Regions from separate parts of the Enterobacter cloacae complex sp. HYC033_NIDB genome, predicted to be linked through region 1. Evidence: predicted binding sites of a transcription regulator. Region 1 holds the regulator's gene; each other region holds the start of a gene.

What was found. Region 1 encodes CRP, which controls carbon source genes, mostly activating them, when cyclic AMP is high. Its sites were predicted from a motif close to ATGTGANNNNNNTCACAT; they were not measured.
Region 2: rbsD (D-ribose pyranase) is a predicted target of CRP. The motif match lies at 4,611-4,628, and genes of this name have one in related genera.
Region 3: garD (galactarate dehydratase) is a predicted target of CRP. The motif match lies at 2,728-2,745, and genes of this name have one in related genera.
Region 4: yrbN (protein YrbN) is a predicted target of CRP. The motif match lies at 3,963-3,980, and genes of this name have one in related genera.

Annotation. Positions count from the first base shown of each region.
Region 1 covers NZ_CP115123.1:350,441-357,869, forward strand. Annotated here, with positions in the region: gene O1721_RS01790 (phosphoribulokinase) at 1-767, shown strand, start outside; gene O1721_RS01795 (OsmC family protein) at 862-1,266, opposite strand; gene crp (cAMP-activated global transcriptional regulator CRP) at 1,577-2,209, shown strand; gene O1721_RS01805 (YccS/YhfK family putative transporter) at 2,267-4,354, shown strand; gene argD (bifunctional acetylornithine/succinyldiaminopimelate transaminase) at 4,351-5,571, opposite strand; gene pabA (aminodeoxychorismate synthase component 2) at 5,659-6,222, opposite strand; gene O1721_RS01820 (putative adenosine monophosphate-protein transferase Fic) at 6,253-6,837, opposite strand; gene ppiA (peptidylprolyl isomerase A) at 6,943-7,429, opposite strand, start outside.
Region 2 covers NZ_CP115123.1:737,890-745,318, reverse strand. Annotated here, with positions in the region: gene viaA (ATPase RavA stimulator ViaA) at 1-914, opposite strand, end outside; gene ravA (ATPase RavA) at 908-2,404, opposite strand; gene kup (low affinity potassium transporter Kup) at 2,627-4,495, shown strand; gene rbsD (D-ribose pyranase) at 4,710-5,129, shown strand; gene rbsA (ribose ABC transporter ATP-binding protein RbsA) at 5,137-6,642, shown strand; gene rbsC (ribose ABC transporter permease) at 6,647-7,429, shown strand, end outside.
Region 3 covers NZ_CP115123.1:143,773-151,201, forward strand. Annotated here, with positions in the region: gene garK (glycerate 2-kinase) at 1-740, opposite strand, end outside; gene garR (2-hydroxy-3-oxopropionate reductase) at 797-1,687, opposite strand; gene garL (2-dehydro-3-deoxyglucarate aldolase) at 1,709-2,479, opposite strand; gene garD (galactarate dehydratase) at 2,847-4,418, shown strand; gene O1721_RS00700 (DeoR family transcriptional regulator) at 4,931-5,734, opposite strand; gene kbaZ (tagatose-bisphosphate aldolase subunit KbaZ) at 5,974-7,281, shown strand; gene agaV (PTS N-acetylgalactosamine transporter subunit IIB) at 7,301-7,429, shown strand, end outside.
Region 4 covers NZ_CP115123.1:173,387-180,815, forward strand. Annotated here, with positions in the region: gene O1721_RS00830 (luciferase-like monooxygenase) at 1-511, shown strand, start outside; gene mtr (tryptophan permease) at 601-1,845, opposite strand; gene O1721_RS00840 (DEAD/DEAH family ATP-dependent RNA helicase) at 1,988-3,883, opposite strand; gene yrbN (protein YrbN) at 3,876-3,956, opposite strand; gene nlpI (lipoprotein NlpI) at 4,064-4,948, opposite strand; gene pnp (polyribonucleotide nucleotidyltransferase) at 5,058-7,196, opposite strand.

The DNA.
Region 1 (7,429 bases):
GGGCGGCAGAGGTAGAAGGCGACAGCTTTCACCGCTACACGCGCCCGGAGATGGATATGGCCATCCGCAAAGCGCGCGATCTGGGTAAACACATCAGCTACTTCGGCCCGGAGGCCAATGACTTCGGCCTGCTGGAGCAAACCTTCCGTGAATACGGGCAAAGCGGTACCGGGCAGTCCCGCAAGTATCTCCACACCTACGATGAAGCCGTGCCCTGGAACCAGGTCCCCGGCACGTTCACGCCCTGGCAGCCGCTGCCGGAACCGACTGACGTGCTGTTTTACGAAGGATTGCACGGCGGCGTGGTGACGCCTCAGCACGACGTGGCGCGCCACGTGGATTTGCTGGTGGGGGTGGTGCCGATTGTTAACCTTGAGTGGATCCAGAAGCTGACGCGTGACATGAGCGAGCGCGGCCATTCGCGAGAGGCGGTCATGGACTCGGTGGTGCGCTCCATGGACGATTACATCAACTTCCTGACGCCGCAGTTCTCCCGAACCCACATTAACTTCCAGCGCGTCCCCACCGTGGACACCTCCAACCCGTTCGCTGCAAAAAGCATCCCGTCGCTGGACGAGAGCTTTGTGGTGATCCACTTCCGCAACCTGGAAGGCATTGATTACCCCTGGCTGCTGGCGATGCTACAGGGTTCGTTTATTTCGCACATGAATACGTTAGTGGTACCGGGCGGAAAAATGGGGCTGGCAATGGAGCTGATCATGACACCGCTGGTGCAGCGGCTGATGGAAGGAAAGCAGATCGCGTGACACCTGTTGCCGGATGGCGCTTCGCTTATCCGGCATACGTTCGTGCAGTTGTAGCTTTTGTAGGGCGGGTCAGCGCAGCGCCACCCGCCAAAAATTAAGCCGCGATCACTTCATACGAATGGGTGATTTTTACCGCTTTCTCCAGCATTAACGCCACAGAGCAGTATTTTTCCGCAGACAGGTCAACCGCACGCGAGACCGCCGCATCCTTCAGTTCTTTGCCGGTGACGATAAAGTGCAAATTAATATGCGTGAACAGGCGGGGCGCCTCTTCACGACGTTCCGACGTCAGCTTCACTTCACAATCGGTCACGTCATGACGGCCTTTTTGCAGGATCGACACCACGTCGATCGCGCTGCATCCGCCCGCCGCCATCAGCACCATTTCCATCGGGCTTGGCGCTTTATCGCCGGAGTTGCCATCCATCAAAACCTGGTGCCCGGAAGCAGACTCGCCCAGGAACGTTAACCCTTCAACCCATTTCACACGCGCTTGCATATTCACTCACTCCAACGTTGCATTTTTTATGACAGATTACGTGTACGTTACATTTCTCGCAACGGAAGGCGACCTGCGTCATGCTGAAGCGAGACACCAGGAGACACGCGGCGAAAGCTATGCTAAAACACTCTGGATGCTACAGTAATACATTGACGTTACACATGTATGCAGAGGACATCAAACTTTACTGGCTGCGAAACGTTACGACAGCCGACTTCCCAGGTATGGGTAAGAATTCGATTGCAACCCCAGAGTCCGGATGCATCTTATGACTCTGGTGACAGCTTATAACAGAGGATAACAGCGCATGGTGCTTGGCAAACCGCAAACAGACCCGACTCTCGAATGGTTCTTGTCTCATTGCCACATTCATAAGTACCCATCAAAGAGCACGCTGATTCACCAGGGTGAAAAAGCGGAAACGTTGTATTACATCGTTAAAGGCTCGGTGGCCGTGCTGATCAAAGATGAAGAAGGGAAAGAGATGATCCTTTCTTATCTGAACCAGGGCGATTTTATCGGTGAACTGGGCCTGTTTGAAGAAGGCCAGGAACGTAGCGCCTGGGTTCGTGCAAAAACAGCATGTGAAGTGGCTGAAATTTCTTACAAGAAATTCCGTCAGCTGATTCAGGTCAACCCTGACATCCTGATGCGTCTTTCTTCCCAGATGGCACGCCGTCTGCAAGTGACCTCTGAGAAGGTGGGTAACCTCGCCTTCCTGGACGTGACCGGTCGTATCGCGCAGACGCTGTTGAACCTGGCGAAACAGCCAGACGCCATGACCCACCCTGACGGTATGCAAATTAAAATTACCCGCCAGGAAATCGGTCAGATCGTCGGCTGCTCCCGTGAAACAGTGGGCCGTATCCTGAAGATGCTGGAAGACCAGAACCTGATCTCTGCCCACGGTAAAACTATCGTGGTCTACGGAACCCGTTAATTTCGGTCAAACGGCGTGCCGCCGCAGGGTGGCACGCCGTTTTTGTCTCTACTCCTCATGTGGCGCAGGCTGATCTATCACCCGGAAGTTAACTACGCACTGCGACAAACGCTGGTGTTGTGTCTTCCCGTGGCCGTGGGCCTGATCCTCGGACATCTTCAGCAAGGCCTGCTGTTTTCTCTTGTGCCCGCCTGCTGCAACATTGCCGGTCTGGATACGCCGCATAAACGCTTTTTTAAACGTCTGATTATTGGCGGCTGCCTGTTTGCCGGCTGTAGCCTTGCCGTACAACTCTTACTGGCCCGCGACATTCCTCTGCCGCTGATCCTGACCGTGCTGGCGATGACGCTCGGCGTCACCGCCGAAATCAGCTCGCTGCACGCCCGCCTGCTTCCCGCGTCGCTGATTGCCGCCATCTTCACCTTAAGCCTTGCGGGCAATATGCCGGTGTGGGAGCCATTGCTGATCTACGCCCTCGGCACGCTGTGGTACGGGCTGTTTAACTGGTTCTGGTTCTGGCTGTGGCGGGAACAGCCGCTGCGCGAATCCCTGAGCCTGCTCTACGTGCAACTTGCTGAATACTGCGAAGCAAAATACACCCTGCTCACTCAACATACCGACCCGGAAAAATCCCTGCCGCCGCTGCTGGCGCGCCAGCAAAAAGTGGTGGATCTGATCAGCCAGTGCTATCAGCAGTTGCACATGCTTGCCGCCAACAAAAATCATGAATACAAGCGGCTGCTGCGAACCTTCCAGGTCGGGCTGGATTTGCAGGAGCATATCTCCGTCAGCCTTCATAATCCGGAAGAGGTGCAAAAGCTGGTGGAGCGCAGCCATGCGGAAGCGGTGATCCGCTGGAACGCGCAGACCGTCGCGGCCCGCCTGCGGGTGCTGGCTGACGATATCCTCTATCACCGCTACCCGACGCGCTTTAACATGGACAAACAGCTCGGCGCGCTGGAAAAGATTGCGCGTCAGCACGCGGATAACCCGGTCGGGCAATTTGCTGCCTGGCATTTCAGCCGCATCGCCCGGGTGTTACGCACCCAGCGCCCGCTTTATGCCCGGGACCTGATGGCCGATAAGCAAAAACGGCTGCCGCTGCTGCCCGCGCTCAAAAGCTATCTATCACTGAAATCTTCCGCCCTGCGCAATGCCGCGCGGATCAGTGTGATGCTGAGCATCGCCAGCCTGATGGGAATGGCCCTGCACCTGCCGAAACCCTACTGGATCTTAATGACCGTGCTGTTTGTCACCCAGAACGGCTATGGCGCCACGCGGGTGCGCATTCTGCATCGGGCGGGCGGTACGATGGCGGGGCTGATTATCGCGGGCGTGACGCTGCACTTTCACGTGCCGGAAGGCTATACCCTGGCCGGTATGCTGGCGATCACGCTGGTGAGCTACCTGATCATCCGCAAAAACTACGGCTGGGCGATGGTGGGCTTTACGGTCACGGCGGTGTATACCCTGCAACTGCTCACGCTTAACGGGGAACAGTTTATTATTGCCCGGCTGGTCGATACGCTAATTGGCTGCCTGATCGCCTTTGGCGGCATGGTCTGGTTGTGGCCGCAGTGGCAAAGCGGGTTGCTGAGGCAGAACGCCCACGACGCGCTCGAAGCCGATCAGCAGGCCATTCGTCTTATTCTAAGCGATGACCCGCAGCCCTCTCCGCTGGCCTACGAGCGCATGAAGGTCAACCAGGCGCATAACGCCCTGTTCAACTCCCTTAACCAGGCCATGCAGGAGCCGGGCTTTAACGCGCACTATCTGGCTGACATGAAGCTGTGGGTCACGCACAGCCAGTTTATCGTCGAGCACATCAATGCCATGACGACGCTGGCGCGGGAGCACACGATGCTGACGACGGATCTGGCGCAGCGCTATTTGCAGTCGTGTGAAATTGCGTTGCAGCGCTGTCAGCAGCGTCTGGAGTATGACGCGCCGGGCGAGTCAGGGGATTCGAACATTCTGGAAGCGCCGGAGACGCTGACCCACGGGCCGATGAGCACCCTTGAGCAGCATTTACAGCGCGTTCTCGGGCACCTGAACACCATGCACACCATTTCGTCGGTGGCATGGCGTCAGCGCCCGCATCACGGGATTTGGTTAACGCGCCGGTTAAAACGAACCGCGTATTAGCCGCTGACGATCTTCGCGACCGCCGCGGCAAAACGGGTTAATCCGTCTTCGATGTCTTTGTCTTCCACCACCAGCGATGGCGCAAAGCGCATCACGTCCGGCCCGGCGTTGAGCACCATGACGCCTTCGTGCGCGGCGGCGTGCAGGAAATCGCGCGCGCGGCCTTTGTACTGCGGCTTCAGTTCGGCGCCCATCAGCAGCCCCATCCCGCGGATGTCGCTGAAGACATCAAACTGTTGGTCAATCTGCTGGAGATGTTTCACAAACAGGTCGCGTTTCGCATTCACGCCATTCAGGACGTCCGGCGTATTAATGATGTCGAACGCCGCACCCGCCACGGCGCACGCCAGCGGATTACCGCCGTAGGTAGAGCCGTGTGAGCCCACATGAAATGCGGAAGCGATATCCTGGGTGGTGAGCACCGCACTGACCGGGAAACCGCCGCCGAGCGCTTTCGCGCTGGTGAGAATATCCGGCGTTACGCCGTAGTGCATATAAGCAAACAGGTCTCCGGTACGCCCCATCCCACACTGCACTTCATCAAACACCAGCAGCGCCTGGTGCTCGTCGCACAGCTCGCGCAGCCCTTGCAGAAATTCCGGGGTGGCCGCCGTGACGCCGCCTTCCCCCTGAATGGGCTCGACCACCACGGCACAGGTGTGATCGTCCATCACCGCTTTAACGGCGTGCAGATCGTTAAACGGCACGTGGATGATATCCGCAGGTTTCGGACCAAAGCCGTCGGAATACTTCGGCTGGCCGCCAACGGAAACGGTAAAGAAGGAGCGACCGTGGAAGGCGTTATGGAAGGCGATGATTTTGGTTTTGTATGGGCTATGACGCGTGGTTGCGTAGTAGCGCGCCAGCTTAAAGGCGGTTTCGTTGGCTTCGGTGCCGGAGTTCATAAACAGCACGCGTTCGGCGAAGGTGGCATCGATGATCTTACGCCCCAGACGCAGCGCCGGTTCGTTGGTGAACACGTTGCTCGTGTGCCACAGCGTTTCGCCCTGCGTTTTCAGCGCGTCCACCAGCGCAGGATGGCAATGGCCCAGCGCCGTCACCGCAATACCGCCTGCGAAATCAACATACTCGTTGCCCTGCTGATCCCAGACGCGGCTGCCTCTCCCTTTCACCGGGATAAACTCAGCCGGTGCATAAATCGGCAGGATCACTTCATCGAATGTCGCGCGGGTAATTGCTGGTTGTTCAGTTGCCATGTCATGACCATCCATTTTTATGTCACATTGATTGTGAAAATATAATCACAAAATATGCATAAAAAATCACAACAAGGCAACAGATATTCAGCGATTAAGGAAATTGGCCAGCAGCGCGTGCCCCTGTTCGCTGAGAATGCTTTCCGGGTGGAACTGCACGCCTTCCAGATCGTACTCACGGTGACGAATGCCCATGATCTCCTGCGTCTCGCTCCAGGCGGTGACCTCAAAGCAGGCCGGCAGGGTCGGCGGATCAATGATCAGAGAATGGTAGCGCGTCACGGTTAACGGATTGTTTAGCCCCAGAAATACGCCGGTACCGGTGTGCGTGACCGGAGAGGTTTTGCCGTGCATGACTTTCGCGGCACGGACAATGGTGGCGCCAAAGACCTGCGCAATGGCCTGATGACCCAGGCAGACGCCCAGAATCGGCAGTTTGCCCGCATAATGGCGGATCGCCTCCAGCGAGATACCGGACTCCGAAGGGGTACACGGCCCCGGCGAAATCACGATTTTCTGGGGTGCCAGCGCGTAAATGTCAGCCAGCGCGATCTCATCGTTACGGCGGACAACCACCTCTGCCCCCAGCTCACAAAAATACTGGTAAAGGTTCCAGGTAAAGGAATCGTAGTTATCAATCAGCAGAATCATGGCGGCTCCTGAAAAAATGGCCGCCCTATTTTACGCAGATTCCCGCGCTTCGCTCACAACTTTGGCAAAGATGGCGTTCAGGGCTGTCAAATCCCCCATTGCCCCGCTCTGATTGGCGGCTGCCCAGTCGTTCGGGTCGATCCCCTGCCAGTTCAGCACATAGCCCGCATGAATAGCCAGTTGTTCAAAGAAGATCCGCTGGGCCACGCCATTACCGCTCATAAACGGATGTAGCATGTTGATTTCACAGTAGTAATGACTGATTCTGTCTGTAAACTCTTCTTTCTGAAGGCCCACCAGATATTTATCACTTTCCAGCGAAGCCATCAGCTCATTACCCACTTTCTCGATGTACTCGAAATGGCAAAAAGGAATGTCGCCCTTAGAAATATCGGCGGTGCGCAGCTCACCCGCGCCTTTCATTTCGTTGCGGAATAAATGGCGGTGAATAAGACACAGATGGGGTAAACCCGGTGCGGAAGGCCCCAGTTCCAGCGTCTCGATATCAGGTTCAGCGGGACCCTTACCTTTTTCAAGGAGGCAGCTGGCCTGAAAATTGACCTTACGTTGTTGCTCCCAGAGACGGGATTTTTGCTTGTCGGTGAGTTTTTTCACTACGCCTCCCTGAATAGTCCGTTTGCCACAAGTATAAGCAGCAAAACGCGCTTTCGCAGGGAGGGTGGAAAGACACGGGCAAGATGTGCCCGTGTGGGGGAACGATTATGGCAGCACTTTCGCGGAGAGAATGACGACTGGCTTAGACGGCACATTCTGGTATGGACCGACATCGTGAGTCTGAACCTGAGAGATCTTATCCGCAACGTCCATGCCTTTCACCACTTTGCCAAACACCGCGTAGCCAAAGTCGCGCTGACCGTGGTCCAGGAAGGCGTTATCAGCCACGTTGAGGAAGAACTGGCTGGTGGCGCTGTCTTTGTCCGCCGTACGCGCCATGGAGATGGTGCCGCGCTTGTTCAGCAGGCCGTTGTCTGCTTCATTTTTGATGGGCGGGTTGGGCTGTTTCTGCTGCATCTGCTCGTTAAAACCGCCACCCTGAATCATAAAGCCCGGGATCACGCGGTGGAACGTGGTGTTGTTATAAAAACCACTGTTCACGTAGTCGAGGAAGTTTTTCACCGAAACAGGGGCTTTCTGGCTATCCAGCTCCAGCTCAATATTCCCCGCAGAGGTAGTCAGCAGGACGTGG
Region 2 (7,429 bases), 390 kb from region 1:
CTGATCTTCTCGCGCCAGGCTTCGCCATGCAGTCGATAGGTAATGAGCTGTTTTTCCACCAGCCGACGATAAAACTCATACTCCAGTTCGGTCATTCCCAGCGTGCTGAGTTCCGTGGGCAGCAGGCGCAGGATGTCATCGCTTTGCTGTAGCCCGTCCACCTGCTCCGGTACGGTGGAGGGTTCGCGTACCAGCGTACGGAAGGTCTCCATCGGCGCATCTTTCTTTGGGACCGACCGGGCCTCCCGGGAGCGGCCGAGCTGTTCTGCAAGCTTCATCAGCTCCGGCTGTTGTGCCAGAAAGTCGCCGTACTTCACGATCAGCTGATAATCGCCCCGCTTTAACTGGCCGGCACTCATATCCCAGAGTCGACCGGCGGCGTTTTCATTCTCCACCAGCACCTGTTCTAACTGGCCGCTCAGGGTCATTCGCTCCTGGACTTCACTGAGCAACTGTTCGCGCTCTTCGTCCAGCAACTGCTGATTAAGGGCCGTGGCCTGGACCACAAGGCTCAGACGCCAGCGCTGTAAAAACAGCGTATGCAGGGCGGGAGTAAAGCTGGGGTTGTCAGTGACCAGCGCTCTGGCCTGGCTGGCAAACGGGGAGTGAACGTTATCAAGCAGCGTCAGGGTTTGCTGTAGCTGGGCAATAAACTGCGGTGTTGAAAGCCGCTGGCACTGCTGGTAACCAGCCACTTCCTCTGTCAGTTCCGGCGGGACTTCCGTCTCCTTAAACCGCTGTCGCAGGTTATCGCGCCAGCGGGGCAGATCGTCCGTCATTGCCTTTCGGAGCTTCGGGAATTTTTCAAAGAAGGCCGCCAGCTGCGGTGAAGCGAGCAGGGTAATGACGACCTCTTCGATCAACCCTTCCTCGCTAACCGCCAGCATGACGTTAAGCGTGTCCAGCGTTAGCATTGACGCGCCTGTTTGATCTGCGCGCTGACATCCTGCAAGCTGGCTTCAATGCGACCTAACCAGTCGCTATGGATAAAGAGGCATTTCTGCTGCTCGCTGAAGCGCGTGTGCTGCTGATGCCATTCGTTATCCAGCGCGTCGAGCTGTTGTTTGATCTCCTCCGGAACAGTATCGGAGGCCGTGCCCGGCAGCGCCAGGCGCGATCCCTGAAGGCTGACGTCGCGGATCACAAGGTGCTGGCTGCTGTCGACTTCCATTGACAGCGGCTGTGCAAAGCCGATACCGTTGAGTTTACCGCGGATCTCACCGCCTTTATCCAGCCACTGAGCCAGCGCAACGCGTTCGATCGTCACGTGCACAACCTGCATATCATGCAGCTTCAGCGGTTGCTGAAGAAGAAGCGTGAGCGAGGCGTCAGTCAGCCCGGCGGGCAGTTCGTAGTGCGGTTTACGGGCAAACATCCCGCCAAGACGGTTCACCTTCAGCGCGGTTTTGTCACTTTGCTGCTGCTGGAGCTGAAGGCGACGTTGGGCAATCGCGCCCAGCTGATTGAGCATCGACTGCTGACCCCACGCGTGTCCGGTCATCAAAACGTCCAACTGCTGTTGCATCAGGTTCATCCCTTCTGCGTCATGCCACAGGCAGTCTTTCAGCAGGATCAGATCGATTGGGGCGACAGCATCGCGGCCGCTAAACAGCGCGCTTGCCTGGAGCAGGCGAATGGCTTTTTTCCAGCGACGATCGGAGACGTACGGCGCGGAAGGCAGCAAATCAAGCTGCTGGCGCAGCATGAAGATCAGCTCAAAAACGGGATCGGGCAGTTTTATCTTGCCGATCTCCTCCTGCCACTGGTGGTATTCCTCGTCCGTGACCTGCAATGACGCTGCCACCGGGTTTTCGTTTTCATCCTGCTGGCTTACCAGCATAGAACGGAAGTTTGATTTATCCTGGACTTTATCCAGCCACAGGCGGATCAGCATACGGTCATACAGCGCTTCCAGGCTGCTGTCGGCTTCGGGCAATTCGTTAGACGCGGCCACCAGCAGGCGCATGGGGATCTTCTCTTCGCTGGCGCCGTTGCGGAAGCGGCGTTCGTTAATTGCCGTCAACAGGGTATTCAGTATGGCCGGGCCGGCTTTCCAGATCTCATCAAGAAAGACGATTTCCGCTTCCGGAAGATAGCCCGCCGTCAGACGTTCATAGCGTCCCTCATCTTTTAACGCCTGAATGGAGAGTGGGCCGAAAACTTCTTCCGGCGTGGAGAAGCGCGTCATCAAATACTCGAATGCGCGCGCGTTCTGGAAAGCGAATTTGAGGCGGCGTGCGATCAGACTTTTGGCAATGCCCGGCGGGCCCAGCAGAAATACGCTTTCCCCACTCAGCGCCGCCAGTAAACAGAGGCGAATGGCGTGGCTACGCTCGTAAAGGCCTTTCTCCAGCGCACTGCTGAGGCGGGAAATTCTTTCTGCTAATAAATGTGAGTGAGCCATAATAGTTTTGCATCCTTTCGCCGTCGTGGCGGCTAATTGAAGCGAGTATAGACGTTTCGGTCTGGCCTGGTAATAGGCTGAAGTGCGGCGCTATTTTCTTTGCGCTACATTAATGCGGCTGCATTTAGGGGTACGATTTTGCATTGAATCGTGCATACTGTGCGCTTTTTGTGGGCCAAGGGACTAAGCACACATTTGTTATTCAAACGAAAAGACTAGTCTATGAGCACTGATAATAAGCAATCATTACCCGCTGTAACGCTTGCGGCGATCGGGGTTGTCTACGGTGATATCGGCACCAGCCCGCTTTATACGCTTCGTGAATGTCTGTCCGGTCAGTTTGGTTTTGGTGTAGAGCGTGACGCCGTATTTGGTTTCCTCTCGCTCATCTTCTGGCTGCTGATCCTGGTGGTCTCCCTTAAGTATCTCTCTTTCGTAATGCGGGCTGATAACGCGGGCGAGGGCGGTATTCTGACCCTGATGTCCCTTGCCGGGCGCAATACGTCCGCAAGAATGACCTCCGTGCTGGTCATCATCGGCCTGATTGGCGGCAGCTTCTTCTATGGAGAAGTCGTGATTACGCCGGCGATTTCTGTAATGTCGGCCATAGAGGGGCTGGAGATTGTCGCGCCACAGCTTGATACGTGGGTGGTGCCACTCGCTATTATCGTGCTGACGTTGCTGTTTGCCATACAAAAACACGGTACCGGGCTGGTGGGTAAGCTGTTCGCGCCTATTATGCTGGCCTGGTTCCTGATCCTGGCGGCGCTGGGCTTACGCAGTATTATCGCCAACCCGGATGTCCTGCACGCGCTGAACCCAATGTGGGCGGTGCATTTCTTCCTTGAATATAAAGTGGTGTCGTTTGTGGCGCTGGGCGCGGTGGTGCTGTCCATTACCGGTGTTGAAGCGCTGTATGCGGATATGGGCCACTTCGGGAAACTCCCTATTCGCGTCGCCTGGTTTAGCGTGGTCTTGCCTTCACTGGTGCTGAATTACTTCGGTCAGGGCGCTCTGCTGCTTGCACACCCTGAAGCGATTAAAAACCCGTTCTTCCTGCTGGCGCCGGACTGGGCGCTGGTTCCGATGCTGATCCTGGCGACGCTGGCGACGGTCATTGCCTCTCAGGCTGTCATTTCCGGCGTATTCTCCCTGACGCGTCAGGCCGTGCGTTTGGGTTATCTCTCCCCAATGCGCATTATCCATACCTCGGAGATGGAGTCTGGCCAGATCTACATTCCGTTCGTCAACTGGCTGCTCTATTTCGCGGTGGTGATTGTTATCGTCAGCTTTGAGCACTCCAGTAATCTGGCGGCGGCGTACGGTATCGCGGTAACCGGAACGATGGTGTTGACCTCTATTCTCTCCACCACCGTGGCGTACCGTAACTGGCACTGGAATAAGTTCCTCGTGGGGCTGATCCTGGTTGGCTTCCTCTGCATCGACGTGCCGCTGTTCTCTGCGAACCTCGACAAGATTGTCTCCGGCGGCTGGCTGCCGCTGACGCTGGGTCTGGTGATGTTTATTGTGATGACGACGTGGAAGAGCGAACGTTTCCGCCTGCTGCGTCGTATGCACGAGCACGGTAACTCTCTTGAGGCGATGATCGCCTCGCTGGAGAAGTCCCCACCGGTGCGCGTGCCGGGCACGGCGGTGTATATGTCTCGCGCGCTGAACGTGATCCCGTTTGCGCTGATGCATAACCTCAAGCACAACAAAGTGCTGCACGAGCGCGTGATCCTGCTGACGCTGCGTACCGAAGATGCGCCGTACGTTCACAACGTGCGTCGCGTACAGATTGAACAGCTGTCGCCAACCTTCTGGCGCGTGGTGGCAAGCTACGGCTGGCGCGAAACGCCGAACGTGGAAGAGGTGTTCCACCGCTGCGGTCTGGAAGGCCTGAGTTGCCGCATGATGGAGACGTCGTTCTTTATGTCCCACGAGTCGCTGATCATCGGCAAGCGCCCATGGTATCTGCGCCTGCGCGGCAAGCTGTATCTCATTCTGCAACGTAACGCCCTGCGTGCGCCTGACCAGTTTGAGATCCCGCCTAACCGCGTGATTGAGCTGGGGACGCAGGTCGAGATTTAACCCTTCTGAATATGCCGGGTGGCGCTGCGCTTACCCGGCCTACCAGACCCGTAGGCCCGTGCAAGCGTAGCGCCGCCGGGCAATTTTCCTCTATTGCATTTCACTTAGCGAAACGTTTCGACGTTGATCACAAATCCGTTACGTCATGATGGTTTTCTGAACACTTCTGCGGCTACACTGTTTTTAGCGAAACGTTTCGCTAGTGGAGCAAAAAATGAAGAAAGGCACAGTACTCAACTCAGAAATCTCATCGGTGATTTCCCGTCTTGGGCATACCGATACGCTGGTGGTTTGCGATGCAGGCTTACCGGTTCCGCGCAGCACAACCCGTATCGATATGGCGTTAACGCAGGGCGTACCCTCGTTCATGCAGGTACTGGAAGTGGTCACCGCGGAGATGCAGGTTGAGGCGGCCATTCTCGCGGCGGAAATCAAACAACATAATCCGCAACTCCACGAAACGTTGCTCAGCCACATTGAGCAACTGCAACAGCACCAGGGAAACACCATAGAAATTCGTTACACAACGCACGAGCAGTTCAAACAACAAACCGCAGACAGTCAGGCGGTGATTCGCAGCGGGGAGTGCTCCCCGTATGCGAATATCATTCTCTGTGCTGGCGTCACCTTCTGAGGCCATCATGGACGTATTACTGCAACTCAAAGGGATCGATAAGTCGTTCCCGGGCGTAAAAGCCCTCTCCGGCGCGGCGCTGAACGTCTATTCCGGGCGCGTCATGGCGCTGGTGGGCGAAAACGGCGCCGGCAAATCCACCATGATGAAAGTGCTGACCGGTATCTACCAACGCGATGCCGGTTCGCTGCTGTGGCTGGGTAAAGAGACCACCTTTAACGGCCCGAAATCCTCTCAGGAAGCGGGCATCGGCATCATCCACCAGGAGTTGAACCTGATCCCGCAGCTCACCATTGCGGAGAACATCTTCCTCGGCCGTGAGTTCGTGAACCGGTTTGGCAAAATCGACTGGAAAACCATGTATGCCGAAGCGGACAAACTGCTGGCGAAGCTGAATCTGCGCTTTAAGAGCGACCGACTGGTGGGCGACCTTTCCATCGGCGATCAGCAGATGGTGGAAATCGCGAAGGTGCTGAGCTTCGAGTCGAAGGTCATCATTATGGATGAACCGACCGACGCCCTGACCGATACCGAAACCGAATCCCTGTTCCGCGTGATCCGTGAGCTGAAATCCCAGGGCCGCGGCATTGTCTATATCTCACACCGCATGAAAGAGATCTTCGAGATCTGCGACGACGTCACCGTCTTTCGCGACGGGCAGTTTATTGCCGAGCGCGAAGTGGCAACCCTGACCGAAGATACCCTGATTGAAATGATGGTGGGACGTAAGCTCGAAGATCAGTATCCGCATCTGGAGAAAGCGCCGGGAGAAATCCGCCTGAAGGTGGATAACCTTTGCGGGCCGGGCGTGAATGACGTCTCCTTTACTCTGCGCAAGGGCGAGATCCTTGGCGTCGCGGGCCTGATGGGCGCGGGGCGAACCGAACTGATGAAAGTGCTCTATGGCGCACTGCCGCGCACCAGCGGCTACGTTACCCTTGACGGCCATGAGGTGGTCACCCGCTCGCCGCAGGATGGCCTGGCGAACGGCATTGTCTATATTTCCGAAGACCGTAAGCGCGACGGCTTAGTGCTGGGCATGTCGGTGAAAGAGAACATGTCCCTGACGGCGCTAGGCTATTTCAGCCGCAGCGGCGGCAGCCTGAAACACAAAGATGAGCAGCAGGCGGTCAGCGATTTTATCCGTCTCTTTAACGTTAAAACCCCATCGATGGAGCAGGCGATTGGCCTGTTGTCCGGCGGGAATCAGCAGAAAGTGGCGATTGCCCGCGGGCTGATGACGCGCCCAAAAGTGTTGATCCTTGATGAACCTACCCGCGGCGTGGACGTGGGCGCGAAGAAAGAGATATATCAGCTGATTAACCAGTTCAAGGCCGACGGTCTGAGCATCATTCTGGTCTCTTCCGAGATGCCAGAGGTATTAGGCATGAGCGATCGCATTATCGTCATGCATGAAGGGCATCTCGGCGGTGAATTCACTCGCGAGCAGGCCACCCAGGAAGTTCTGATGGCTGCCGCTGTGGGCAAGCTTAATCGCGTGAATCAGGAGTAAGAAGATGACTACCCAGGCTGTTTCTGGTCGCCGCTATTTCACAAAGGCATGGCTGATGGAACAAAAATCGCTGATTGCCCTGCTGGTGCTGATCGCGATTGTCTCGACCATGAGCCCGAACTTTTTTACCGTCAATAACCTGTTCAACATTCTTCAGCAGACCTCCGTCAACGCCATTATGGCGGTGGGGATGACGCTGGTGATTTTGACCTCGGGTATCGATCTGTCCGTCGGTTCCCTGCTGGCCCTCACCGGCGCGATCGCCGCGTCGATTGTTGGTATTGAGGTCAACGCGCTGGTGGCCGTTGCCGCTGCCCTGGCGGCAGGTGCGGCAATTGGCGCCGTAACCGGCGTGATTGTGGCGAAAGGTCGCGTTCAGGCGTTCATCGCCACGCTGGTGATGATGCTGCTGCTGCGCGGTGTGACCATGGTGTACACCAACGGCAGCCCGATTAATACCGGTTTTACCGATAACGCCGATCTGTTTGGCTGGTTCGGTATCGGTCGCCCGCTGGGTGTCCCGACCCCGGTCTGGATCATGGCTATCGTCTTCCTGGCGGCATGGTACATGCTGCACCATACCCGTCTGGGTCGTTATATCTATGCGCTGGGCGGTAACGAAGCGGCAACGCGCCTGTCCGGTATCAGCGTTAATAAAGTCAAAATTATCGTTTACTCCCTGTGCGGCCTGCTGGCGTCTCTGGCGGGCATCATCGAAGTGGCGCGTCTCTCCTCCGCGCAGCCAACGGCGGGTACGGGCTATGAGCTGGATGCCATCGCGGCAGTG
Region 3 (7,429 bases), 210 kb from region 1:
GCCCCCGGAACCCGGTTGACGTCAATGCGCAGCGATTTTTTGATCACCCCGGCGTAGTGGCTAAGATTGGCGTCGAGTTCGAGGATCATCTCCTCCGTGGCGCCTTTTTGCGGGCCAAAGATACGCGACGCGCCGCTTTCACCGACCAGCGGATTCGTCACGTCACAGGCGACGCGGATTGCGCATCCCTGAAGACGCGGATCGAGATCGGAAATATCAATCCGGTTAAGCGCCATCAGGCTGCCGCCGCCGTAGCCGATCTCCGTCCCGTTCGCATCCGTAAACTTCGCGCCCAGCGCCTGCATCATACCCGCGCCCCCATCGTTGGTTGCGCTCCCGCCGATACCGATAATGATGTTGCGCGCGCCTTTATCCAGCGCGCTGAGGATCAGCTCCCCCGTCCCGCGCGACGTCGTGACCAGCGGGTTACGCTGCGCGGGAGGAACAAGCACCAGGCCGCTGGCGGCGGCCATCTCGATAAACGCGGTGGTACCGTCGCCCGAGATCCCCCAGCTGGCCTTCACCTTTTCCCCTAACGGGCCGGTGACGACAGCCTGCTGCCAGGTGCCCTGCGTCGCAGCGATCATCGCTTCAACCGTACCTTCTCCGCCGTCAGCAACGGGAACAGACACGTAATGAGCATCGGGGAAAATTTCCCGAAATCCTTTTTCTATCGCCTGCGCCACCTCGGTGGCAGACAGGCTTTCTTTATAAGAGTCTGGCGCGATTACGATTTTCATAGTTGTATGCCTGAGCCGTAGGCCCGGTAAGCGTAACGCCACCGGGCAGGACGTCATTAGCGAGCAATTTCAACCTTCGCCAGTTTTTCGTAATAGCACGCTAACGCGCTGTGATCGGCGGTGCCCAGACCGTCCGCACGCAGCGCCTGCATCATCTCCATGACGGCGGCAGTCAGCGGCAGCTGCGCGCCCACGCCGTGGGAGGTATCCAGCGCATTCGCCAGATCCTTAATGTGCAGATCGATGCGGAAACCCGGCCTGAAGTTACGATCCATCACCATCGGCGCCTTGGCATCCAGCACGGTGCTGCCCGCCAGACCACCGCGAATGGCCTGATAGACCAGATCCGGATTAACGCCCGCTTTGGTGGCCAGCGTCAGCGCTTCGGACATGGCCGCGATGTTCAACGCCACAATCACCTGGTTTGCCAGCTTGGTGACGTTGCCTGCACCAATTTCACCGGTGTGCACCACGGAGCCAGCCATGGCTTTCATCAGGTCGTAGTATTTGTCGAACACAGCTTTATCGCCCCCCACCATCACCGACAGGGTGCCGTCGATGGCTTTCGGTTCGCCGCCGCTGACCGGCGCATCCAGCATTTCCACGCCTTTCACTTTCAGCGCCTCGCTGATTTCGCGGCTTGCCAGCGGTGCGATAGAACTCATGTCGATCACCACCAGACCCGGCTTCGCGCCGTCGATAATGCCGTTCTCACCCAGCGCCACCTCTTTCACGTGCGGGGAGTTTGGCAGCATGGTGATAATCACGTCGCACTGCTCAGCAATCGCTTTTGCGGTTGTCGCCGTTTCTGCGCCAGCCGCAATCACCTCTGCCACCGCGTCTGAATTACGATCTAAAACCACCAGTGAGTAACCTGCTTTGATGAGGTTTTTGCTCATTGGTTTGCCCATGATACCCAGGCCAATAAAACCCACTTTCAGCGTCATAATCTGTTTCCTCAATGATGGTTATTTTTTAAAAGCGTCCGCTAATTTCTGCGTGGCGGCGCGGAATACGCCGAGATCGCTGCCGACGGCGACAAACGTTGCGCCCCACTCCAGGTAGCGGCGGGCATCGGCTTCCACTGGCGCCAGAATGCCGCACGGTTTACCGTGCGCTTTGGCACGGGCAAAAATGTGCTGAATTGCGCGCTGCACGTCCGGATGGCTGGCGTTGCCCAGATGACCAAAGGCGGCCGCCAGATCGCTCGGGCCGACGAAAATGCCGTCTACCCCCTCCGTCGCGGCAATAGCGTCGACGTTATCGACCCCCTGCTGGCTCTCGATCTGAACCAGAATGGTGATGTTCTTGTTGGACTGAGCGAAATAGTCCGGCACGGTGCCAAACATGTTGGCGCGGTGCGAGACGGACACGCCGCGGATCCCTTCCGGTGGATAGCGGGTCGCCGCCACGGCCAGCACCGCATCTTCTTCCGTTTCAACAAACGGGATCAGGAAGTTGTAGAAGCCGATATCCAGCAGACGCTTGATGATCACCGGCTCGTTGGTGGGCACACGCACCACCGGCGCGCTGTGGCTGCCTTTCAGCGCCATCAGCTGCGGAATAAACGTGTTGATATCGTTTGGCGCATGTTCGCCGTCCAGCACCAGCCAGTCGAACCCGGCCAGGCCCAGCACTTCGGTGCTGATGGGGTTGGCCAGCGCAGACCAGCAGCCAATCTGAATCTGGTGCGCCGCGAGGGCCGCTTTAAATTTATTCGGGAAGATGTCGTTACTCATTACTTATACCTTTTTTAATTCCGCAGTTTTAGCCAGTAGCTTTTCTTATTTATTCCGACTCAGCGTCAGCGTTATATTTATTTTCCTGACTGAATTTTGGCGTTATAAAATCGTCATTCAGTATAATCGTCACCACCCGGCAGCACATTGTCTCAATGCTCAATTATCCAACGGGAGTGGCACGCTATTTTGAGCATATGCCCAACACAGTGGGCGCTGATGCACAGAATCAACGATTAGTGGTTCGGGAGCGATCGCGATCACATTCTCACCTTTCCTCTCCTGGCATTCTTTATTTCCTCAATAAGAAACAATTAACCATCTGGCTATATTTAGTATCAGATATTTTGCTGGAGAAGAGTGAACAATGGCCGATATTGAAATTCGACAGGCGTCGCCGACGGCGTTCTATATAAAAGTGCACGATACCGATAACGTGGCGATTATTGTCAACGACAATGGCCTAAAAGCTGGCACCCGCTTTCCGGATGGCCTGGAGCTGATTGAGCACATTCCGCAGGGGCATAAAGTCGCACTGGTCGATATCCCGGCGCAGGGCGAAATCGTGCGCTACGGCGAAGTCATCGGCTATGCGGTGCGCGCTATCCCGCAGGGTAGCTGGATTGAGGAGTCGCTGGTTGAGCTGCCCACCGCCCCGCCGCTGGAGTCGTTGCCGCTGGCTACCCGCGTCCCTGAGCCGTTGCCTCCGCTGGAGGGTTATACCTTCGAGGGTTACCGCAACGCTGATGGCAGCGTGGGAACCAAAAACCTGCTTGGCATCACCACCAGCGTGCATTGCGTGGCGGGCGTAGTGGATTATGTGGTGAAAATTATTGAGCGCGATCTGTTGCCGAAATACCCCAACGTTGACGGCGTGGTGGGTCTTAACCACCTGTACGGCTGCGGCGTGGCGATCAACGCGCCCGCAGCGGTCGTGCCGATCCGCACGATTCACAATATCGCCCTTAACCCAAACTTTGGCGGTGAGGTCATGGTGATTGGTCTCGGCTGTGAAAAATTGCAGCCAGAACGCCTGTTGCAGGGTACTGAGGATGTGAAAGCCATTCCGGTTGACGATGCCAGTGTTGTGCGACTTCAGGATGAACACCATGTCGGCTTCAGATCGATGGTCGACGACATTTTACAGGTGGCAGAGCACCATCTGGAGAAGCTGAACAAACGCCAGCGTGAAACCTGCCCGGCCTCTGAACTGGTCGTTGGGACACAGTGTGGCGGCAGCGATGCGTTTTCCGGCGTCACCGCCAACCCGGCAGTCGGTTATGCCTCCGATCTGTTCGTGCGCTGCGGCGCCACGGTGATGTTCTCCGAAGTCACCGAAGTACGTGATGCTATCCACCTGCTCACGCCGCGCGCCGTCAACGAAGAGGTGGGCAAACGCCTGCTGGAGGAGATGGCCTGGTACGATAACTATCTCGACATGGGCAAAACCGACCGCAGCGCCAACCCGTCTCCAGGTAACAAGAAAGGCGGCCTGGCCAACGTGGTGGAAAAGGCCCTCGGGTCGATAGCCAAATCCGGTCAGAGCGCGATTGTGGAAGTGCTCTCCCCTGGCCAGCGACCAACCAAACGCGGTCTGATCTACGCGGCAACGCCTGCCAGTGATTTCGTTTGCGGCACCCAGCAGGTAGCGTCCGGCATTACGGTACAGGTCTTTACCACCGGGCGCGGCACGCCGTACGGCCTGATGGCGGTACCGGTGATCAAAATGGCGACCCGCACCGAGCTGGCAAACCGCTGGTATGACTTAATGGATATCAACGCGGGCACCATCGCCACCGGGGAAGAGAGTATTGAAGAGGTGGGCTGGAAGCTGTTCCACTTCATTCTGGATGTGGCAAGCGGGCGGAAGAAAACCTTCTCCGATCAATGGGGATTGCATAACTCGCTGGCGGTGTTTAACCCGGCGCCGGTGACGTGATGGCCCCTCACCCTGTCCTCTCCCCACCAGGGAGAGGGTAAAAAACCGCACCGGGCAGTCCCCTCTCCCCTATGGAGCTGTGGGTTCCCCACAAAATAATGCCTGCACAGACGGCCCCCTCTCCCTTGAGGGAGAGGGCTGGGGTGAGGGGGAACATACGGCTCTGGTGGTCATTCCGTTCACTTTATGTTCCTTGCTACTCTGTCACGACATGACCGGTGAACGTGCCAGGGTGGCTCAGTCGCCACCACCCTGGCGACCCGGGCTTCCGGCGGAAAATCGCCGCTTCGCGGTGCCTTCGGCTTATTCCTTCCGGCTTATCGGGGACGGGCGGAGGTAACATCCCTGCGCCTCGCCCCGGCCTACAGGAAACGCCTCAGCGATTTACAGCCGGACCGAGGCATCGCTGAAAGCCCTCAGTTATTCTGAGGCAACGTTATCGCTTTTGCTTTCAAATTACTGGGGAACCCTCTCCCTATGGGGAGAGGGTTAGGGAGAGGGGAAAAGCCTCTTTAGACCAGCACCACATCGATCCCGCTTTTGCGTAATCCTTCAAGGCTTTCCGCCGGAATGCCTTCATCAACGATAATCATGTCGATCCGCTGAGTATCAATGATTTTATGCAGGCTTGAACGGTTAAACTTGCTGGAGTCAGTGACAACGATAATACGCTCCGCCACCTCGCACATTTTGCGGTTCAGACGGGCTTCATCCTCGTTGTGCGTACTCACCCCCCGGTCGAGATCGATGGCATCGACGCCCAGGAACAGCAGGTCAAAATGGTAATTCTGTAAGGACTGCTCCGCCTGGTCGCCGTAGAAGGACTGCGACTGACGGCGCAAGTGCCCGCCGGTCATCAGCAGCTCTACGCCCTCCGCTTCCAGCAGCGCGTTTGCCACGTTCATCCCGTTGGTCATGGCAATGACATCGGTGTGCTGGCGCAGCATGCGGGCAATTTCAAAGGTTGTGGTGCCGGAGTCCAGAATAATGCGGTGACCCGGCTTCACCAGTTCAGCCGCCGCCTGCGCGATGCTGCGCTTCACTGCCGTATTAAGGGAACTTTTGTCCTCAACGGACGGCTCCACGCCGGGGGCATTGCCTTCGCAAATCAGCGCGCCGCCGTAAGCGCGAACGGCAATTCCCTGCTTTTCCAGAAAGGCCAGATCGTTACGGATCGTCACCGTCGACACGCCGAATAAAAGAGAAAGATCGTTAACCTGCACGCTTCCCTGCGCCCGCAACCGCTGAATGATCTGCTCTCGCCTTTCACTGGTGCCGGTGATGCGCTTCTCTGCGGATGAATCGGTGCTGCTCATACGAGCTCCTTAGTAAATACACTTTCGTTTCATTTCGTTTTGCTTATTAACGCCTTTCTTTTGAGGGAATGCAAGCCCTGTATGGTGTGCGGACGCAAGCTTAACCGCCGCTGAAACCTTTCATTATGTTTCTTTTGTGAAACAGATCGGAAAACTATTATCTTTCGTTTTATTTTTACCTCACCATAATGCAGTATCAAATGAAACAAAACGAAAGATGAATACCAACACCATCCGAAATGGAGAGGAAAGTGAAACATCTGACAGAAATGGTGGAACAACATAAACGGGGGAATACAAACGGGATTTATGCCGTCTGTTCCGCACATCCACTGGTACTTGAAGCTGCACTACGTTACGCCCATTCACAACAGACGCCCCTGCTGATAGAAGCCACCTCAAACCAGGTGGATCAGTTTGGCGGTTATACCGGTATGACGCCCGCCGATTTTTATGGGTTTGTCTGCAAGCTGGCGGGATCTCTTGGTTTCCCCACCTCGCAGCTGATCCTTGGCGGCGATCATTTAGGTCCAAACCGCTGGCAAAACCTGCCGGCTTCGCAGGCGATGGCGAACGCCGACGATCTGATCAGAAGCTACGTGGCGGCCGGATTTAAAAAAATTCACCTCGATTGCAGCATGTCCTGCGAAGACGACCCGGTTCCGTTAACCGATGCAATCGTTGCCGGGCGTGCCGCTCGGCTGGCTAAAATTGCCGAAACCACCTGTCTCGAGCAATTTGGCGTAGCCGATCTGGTCTACGTTATCGGCACGGAAGTTCCGGTTCCCGGTGGGGCACACGAGACGCTGACCGAGCTTGAGGTCACCACGCCAGAGGCGGCACGCGCCACGCTTGAGGCACACCGCCACGCATTCGAGAAGGAAGGGTTAAGCGACATCTGGCCGCGCATTATTGGCCTGGTGGTTCAGCCTGGCGTTGAGTTCGACCATGCGCAGGTTTGTGACTATCAACCGCATAAAGCCGTCGCGCTGAGCGAGATGGTTGAAGCCTACGACACGCTTGTATTTGAAGCACACTCTACCGATTACCAGACGCCGCAGGCGCTGCGCCAGTTGGTGAAAGATCACTTCGCCATTCTGAAAGTCGGCCCTGCGCTAACCTTCGCGCTGCGCGAAGCGCTGTTCTCACTGGCAGCAATTGAAGAAGAGCTGCTGCCGGCAAAAGCCTGCTCAGGGCTGCGTCACGTCCTGGAAAACGTGATGCTCGATCGCCCGGAATACTGGCAAAGCCACTATCACGGCGACGGCAATGCCCGTCGCCTGGCGCGCGGTTACAGCTATTCCGACCGCGTGCGCTATTACTGGCCAGACAGCCAGATTGACGACGCCTTTGAGCGGCTGGTACGCAACCTGGCGGATGAACCGATCCCGCTGCCGCTGATCAGCCAGTATCTGCCGTTGCAGTACAGCAAAGTTCGCGATGGCGCTCTCAGGTCCACACCACGGGAACTCATCCTCGACCACATTCAGGACATACTCCAGCAGTACCATGCCGCCTGCGAAGGCGTAACGACTCAACACGCATAATTAAAAAGAGGAAAACGCTATGCCAAACATTGTCTTATGCCGCATTGATGAACGCCTGATCCACGGTCAGGTGGGCGTACAGTGGGTGGGGTTTGCGGGGGCGAACCTGGTGCTGGTGGCAAATGACGAGGTTGCAGACGATCCGGTT
Region 4 (7,429 bases), 180 kb from region 1:
GGTATGGCTGTTAGGCTCAAGCCTGTACAGCGCGCAGCTCGCCGCTCAGCTGGGGCTGCCGTTCGCGTTCGCTTCCCACTTCGCGCCGGATATGCTGCATCAGGCGCTGCATCTTTATCGTACGCACTTCAAACCGTCTGAACGTCTGGAGAAGCCGTATGCGATGGTGTGTATCAATATCATTGCCGCCGACAGCAACCGCGACGCGGAATTCCTGTTTACCTCTATGCAGCAGGCATTTGTGAAGCTGCGTCGCGGTGAGACGGGCCAGCTTCCACCGCCGGTAGAGAATATGCATCAGCTGTGGTCGGCCTCCGAGCAGTATGGCGTGCAGCAGGCTCTGAGTATGTCGCTGGTGGGTGATAAGGCGAAAGTGCGTCACGGGCTGGAGGCGGTGCTGCGTGAAACGCAGGCGGATGAGATTATGGTTAACGGCCAGATTTTCGATCACCAGGCGCGTCTGCATTCGTTTGATTTGGCGATGCAGGTGAAAGAGGAGTTGGTGGGGTAGTTTTTTGCTTTGCCCGGTGGCGCTTCGCTTACCGGGCCTACGGGATCGCGTAGGCCGGATAAGGCGTAGCCGCCATCCGGCACAAAAACTTACTGATATACCGGCAACAGATTAAAACTCGACAGCACGTGGACCACCGCGTTGCCGATACCAAATACCAGAATCAGCGCAATCATCGGTTTTCCGCCCCAGACGCGGAATTTCGGGCTGCCGAAGCGCTTACGTGATTTGCGCGCCAGCAGCGCCGGTACAATCGCCGCCCAGATGGTGGCCGCCAGTCCTGCATAGCCGATGGCGTACAGGAAGCCGTTCGGCCACAGCAGGCCGCCCACAATCGGCGGCAGGAAGGTCAACAGCGCGGTTTTGAAGCGCCCCATCGCAGAGTCATCAAAACCAAACAGATCCGCCAGATAGTCAAACAGGCCCAGCGTCACGCCGAGGAATGAACTCGCCACCGCAAAGTTCGAGAAGACCACCAGAAGCAGATCCAGACTGCGGCTGTTCAGCACGCCGCTCAGCGCCTGTACCAGCACATCAATGTTACCACCCTTCTGCGCAATGCCGATAAATTCCGGACGCGGGATGTTACCCATCGTTCCCAGCAGCCAGATAACATACAGCCCCAGCGCCAGCAGCGTGCCGTAAACCAGGCATTTCACGATGGTGCGCGGATCCTTGCCGTAGTACTTCATCAGGCTCGGTACGTTGCCGTGGTAGCCGAACGACGCCAGACAGAATGGCAGCGTCATCAGCAGGTACGGCGTGTAGGAGGTGTTCACTTCGGCAACGTTAAACAACGTGGCTGGCGTGACGTGCCCCAGCAGGCTGCCGAAGGTCAGAAAGAAGGTGATGACCTTTGCGCCCAGCACGATCGCCGTCATGCGGCTGACCGCTTTGGTGCTCATCCAGACGATAAACGCCACGCCCAGCGCGAAGCAGAGACCCGCCAGACGCGCCGGAACGTTCAGCGACATCTCTGAGAAGGTGTGATGCAGAATCGACCCGCTCGCTGAAATGTACGCGTAGGTCAGGATATAGAGTACAAACGCGATGGACAGCCCGTTCACCAGGTTCCAGCCTTTGCCCAACAGATCCCGGGTGATGGTGTCGAAGCTGGAGCCAATGCGGTAGTTCAGGTTTGCTTCAAGGATCATCAGCCCGGAATGGAGCATGCAGAACCAGGTGAAAACCAGCGCCGCCAGCGACCAGAAGAACCACGCACCGGACATGACCACAGGCAGGGAAAACATCCCGGCACCAATGATGGTTCCGCCGATGATCACCACGCCGCCAAGCAGCGAAGGTGACGTTTGGGTGGTGGTTAGTGTTGCCATGCGGCCTTATCTCCAGTGAAAAATGTGGTTCTGCATTTTAGTGTGCTGCACTGTACCAGTACAAGAGTACAAAAGGAATAAAAAAAGCCCCGATAGCAACTATCGGGGCTGTATATTTTACTTTACGTCAGAAGCGAAAGGCTTACGCGTCACCGAAACGACGACGGCTGGCGCCTTCTTCACGGCGTGGACCACGGTTTTCGCGGCGCTCACCGGAGAAACGACGGCCTTCACCCCCGCGACCTTCGCTGCGACCGCCTTCACGACGCTCGCCACCGAAACCGCGACCACCGCCACGACGTTCGCCGCCACGGTCAGGACGTGGCTGTGCATCGCCCAGCAGCTGCATGTTCATCGGCTTGTTCAGGATGCGGGTGCGAGTAAAGTGTTGCAGTACTTCGCCCGGCATGCCTTTTGGCAGCTCGATGGTGGAGTGGGAACCGAACAGCTTGATGTTACCAATGTAACGGCTGCTGATGTCGCCTTCGTTAGCGATCGCGCCAACGATGTGACGAACTTCAACACCATCATCACGGCCCACTTCAATGCGATACAGTTCCATTTCGCCAGCGTCACGACGCTCGCGACGTGGACGGTCTTCACCACCACGCTCTGGACGGTCACCGCGTGGACCACGATCGTTACGGTCGCCACGACGTTCGAAACGATCGTCACGGTCACGGAACTCACGCTTAGGACGCATCGGCGCATCAGGTGGCACGATCAGGCTACGTTCGCCCTGAGCCATTTTCAGCAGTGCTGCGGCCAGGGTTTCCATGTCCAGCTCTTCGCCTTCAGCGACAGGCTGGATCTGGGACAGCAGCGCACGGTACTGATCCAGATCGCTGCTTTCCAGCTGCTGCTGTACTTTCGCGGCAAATTTTTCCAGACGGCGTTTGCCCAGCAGTTCTGCGTTTGGCAGCTCGGCTTCTGGAATGGTCAGCTTCATGGTGCGTTCAATGTTACGCAGCAGACGACGCTCGCGGTTCTCAACGAACAGCAGCGCACGACCCGCGCGACCCGCACGACCGGTACGGCCGATACGGTGAACGTAAGACTCGGAGTCCATCGGGATATCGTAGTTCACAACCAGGCTGATACGCTCAACGTCCAGGCCACGTGCTGCCACGTCGGTTGCAATCAGGATATCCAGACGACCGTCTTTCAGACGCTCCAGAGTCTGCTCACGCAGGGCCTGGTTCATGTCGCCGTTCAGCGCTGCGCTGTTGTAGCCGCTACGCTCCAGGGCTTCAGCCACTTCCAGGGTCGCGTTTTTGGTACGAACAAAGATAATCGCCGCATCAAAATCTTCTGCTTCCAGGAAACGCACCAGCGCTTCGTTTTTGCGCATGCCGTATACAGACCAGTAGCTCTGGCTGATGTCCGGACGAGTGGTCACGCTGGACTGAATGCGCACTTCCTGCGGCTCTTTCATGAAGCGGCGGGTAATGCGACGGATCGCTTCTGGCATAGTTGCAGAGAACAGAGCGGTCTGATGACCTTCCGGGATCTGCGCCATGATGGTTTCTACGTCTTCGATGAAGCCCATACGCAGCATTTCATCGGCTTCGTCCAGTACCAGGCCGCTCAGTTTAGAGAGATCCAGGGTACCGCGCTTCAGGTGATCCAGCAGACGGCCCGGCGTACCGACAACAATCTGTGGGCCCTGGCGCAGGGCGCGTAACTGCACGTCATAACGCTGGCCGCCGTACAGGGCTACCACGTTTACGCCGCGCATATGTTTAGAGAATTCCGTCATAGCTTCAGCAACCTGAACAGCCAGTTCACGGGTTGGAGCCAGGACGAGGATCTGCGGCGCGCGCAGGTCCGGATCAATGTTGTTCAGCAGCGGCAGCGAGAATGCTGCGGTTTTACCGCTACCAGTCTGGGCCATGCCCAGCACGTCACGACCAGAAAGCAGGTGTGGGATACACTCAGCCTGGATCGGAGATGGTTTTTCGTAACCCAGATCGTTAAGGGCTTCAAGGATAGGAGCCTTCAGGCCCAGATCTGCAAAAGTGGTTTCGAATTCAGCCATGTAGTACAAGTGCCTCGATATTAATGGCGGCCAGTCTACTTAGCTCATCGTGAAAATGATTAGCAATTTTCATTGAAAAGTGTGAACCGGCTCAAATTAGGTGTATTGACGAACAACAACGCCCTCACCAGTGAAGGTGATGGCAATCAAAAGATTACGGGCTGATGTTTATGTCGTCAGCTATTGCTGGTCCGATTCTGCCAGGTCGTCTTGCTCCTGGCCCAAGAGCGATAATTCCAACAATGCATAACGGTGCTCAACGAAGTTATGTACGTTGTTAGCAACCGCTAATTTGAACAGTGCCGTAGCGCTGTCCATATCCCCCAGACTTAGGTAGTACTTACCTAAATAGAAGTTGGTTTCACTGAGATGCTCAGCGAGCGAGGTGTTATCCGTTGCGTCCGCCTTGAGGCGTTCCATCAGCGTTGCTTCGCTAATGTTGCCTAGGTAGAACTCGACAATGTTCCATCCCCACTGTTCCTTGTCCGATTTCTCGAAGCGCTGTTTCAGTGCTTCTTTGGCCTGCTTCTCATCGAGCTTCTGCTCAACGATGTAAAGCCACAGGCTGCGGAAAGGATCATTAGGATCGTCTTGATAAAACGCCAGCAGATCATCTTGCGCTAACTTATCACGACCGCCGTAATACAATGCGATACCGCGATTCAAGTGCGCGTAGTTGTAAGTTGGATCAAGCTCAAGTACAGAATCAAACGCTTCATAGGCAGCATCAAAATTGCCTGCCTGCGTTAAATAAATGCCTAAGTAATTGAATACTTCAGGCATATCAGGTCGAATCGCCAGCGCTTGTGAAAAATCATTTCGCGCCAGTGCCCTCAGACCGAGACTATCATACAACACTCCGCGCTCATATAAAAGCTGTGCGCGTTCGTCATCGGTTAAAGCCCGACTGGCAAGTATTTGTTCCATGCGTGCCAGAATGACTTCCTGCTGCAAAGTCGGTTGCAATGGCACTGCGAGGACTTCGCTCTTACGCCAGGCAGAGTTGCTGCATCCTGCCAGCGTTAAAGCTGTCGCAACGAAACACCAGCGCCAAAAAGGCTTCATTTCCCACTCCCGAAGACAACTATTGATGAACGTCCTGTCCCCCGGCGGCTTAACAAGGCGTCCTGCCTGATAATAAGCCCTCCGCCTGCGCGGAGGGCAAATGGCAACCTTACTCGCCTTGCTGTTCAGCAGCCGGGGCTTCCGGTGCCGCAGCAGGCTGAGACTGCTCGGTTGCTTCTTTAATGCTCAGACGGATACGGCCCTGGCGGTCAACTTCCAGAACTTTCACCGGTACTTCCTGACCCATTTGCAGGTAATCGGTCACTTTCTCAACGCGCTTGTCAGCGATCTGAGAGATGTGTACCAGACCTTCTTTACCGCCACCGATGGCAACGAATGCGCCAAAGTCAACGATACGGGTCACTTTACCATTGTAGATACGGCCCACTTCGATTTCTGCCGTGATCTCTTCGATACGACGGATAGCGTATTTCGCTTTCTCGCCGTCGGTTGCTGCGATTTTCACAGTACCGTCATCTTCGATTTCGATGGTGGTGCCCGTTTCTTCGGTCAGTGCACGGATAACAGAACCGCCCTTACCGATAACATCTTTGATCTTGTCTGGATTGATCTTGATGGTGTGGATACGTGGAGCGAACTGAGAAATGTCGCCACGCGGCGCATTAATCGCCTGTTCCATCACGCCCAGGATGTGCAGACGCGCACCTTTAGCCTGGTTCAGAGCAACCTGCATGATCTCTTTGGTGATACCTTCAATTTTGATATCCATCTGCAAGGCAGAGATACCGTCACGGGAACCCGCTACTTTGAAGTCCATATCGCCCAGGTGGTCTTCGTCGCCCAGAATGTCAGACAGAACAACGTAGTTGTCGCCCTCTTTCACCAGACCCATTGCGATACCCGCAACGGCGGCTTTAATTGGCACGCCTGCATCCATCAGCGCCAGAGAGGCACCACACACGGAAGCCATAGAAGAGGAACCGTTGGATTCGGTGATTTCAGACACCACACGTACGGTGTACGGGAATTTGTCTGCTTCTGGCATCACTGCCAGCACGCCGCGCTTCGCCAGACGACCGTGACCAATTTCACGACGCTTCGGTGAGCCAACCATACCGGTTTCGCCCACAGAGTACGGAGGGAAGTTGTAGTGGAACAGGAAGCTGTCAGTACGCTCGCCCATCAGTTCGTCGATGATCTGTGCGTCACGTGCGGTACCCAGGGTCGCGGTTACCAGCGCCTGCGTTTCACCACGGGTGAACAGCGCAGAACCGTGAGTACGTGGCAGTACGCCAGTACGCACGTCCAGACCACGGATCATGTCTTTTTCACGGCCATCGATACGCGGCTCGCCTGCCAGGACGCGGCTACGAACAACGTTTTTCTCAATGGCGTGCAGGATTTCGCCAATCTCGTTAGCGTCCAGCGTTTCGTCTTCGGCAACCAGGGTCGCGGTCACTTCAGATTTGATCACATCAACCTGAGCATAGCGCTCCTGTTTGTCGGTGATGCGGTATGCGTCGCTCAGACGAGATTCTGCCAGTGCAGCAACGCGTGCGTTCAGCGCCTCGTTCACCGCTTCTGGCTGCCAGTCCCAACGTGGTTTACCGGCTTCTTTCACCAGATCGTTGATGTTCTGGATAACAACCTGCTGCTGCTCGTGGCCAAATACCACAGCGCCCAGCATCTGATCTTCGCTCAGCAGTTCAGCTTCGGATTCAACCATCAGAACCGCTGCTTCAGTACCGGCAACAACCAGGTCCAGCTTACTCTCTTTCAGCTCTTCCTGAGTTGGGTTCAGTACGTACTGGTCGTTGATGTAGCCAACGCGCGCGGAACCGATTGGGCCATTGAATGGAATACCAGACAGTGACAGGGCCGCAGATGCGCCGATCATAGCAACGATGTCCGGGTTAACCTGTGGGTTAACGGAAACAACGGTCGCAATAACCTGAACTTCGTTTACGAAGCCTTCCGGGAACAGCGGACGAACCGGGCGGTCAATCAGACGCGCGATCAGGGTTTCGCCTTCGCTTGGACGGCCTTCACGACGGAAGAAGCCACCCGGGATTTTACCGGCAGCGTAGGTACGCTCCTGGTAGTTAACGGTCAGTGGGAAGAAGTCCTGACCTGGTTTAGCTTTTTTCTGGCCAACTACGGTAACGAATACAGCGGTGTCATCCATGCTTACCATAACGGCAGCAGTAGCCTGACGCGCCATCATGCCGGTTTCCAGCGTGACGGTATGCTGACCATACTGGAATTTACGAACGATCGGATTCAGCAAAATTCTGTCCTTTCTTAAATGTTTGAAAGCACACCTCAGGTGTGCTGACGATTTAACCCGACCTTCTTCGCATCCTCGCGACTAATGACAACCGACACCCCCATGGGTGAAGCCTCTCATTAGCCGCGCGAACCTCTGCAATGAAGATCATTTATAGCAACAATACAATAGTTTCCATTGAATTGCTGCCGTCTGGTTGAAAAAAGGGGCCATCAGGCCCCCTTTTCTGAAAC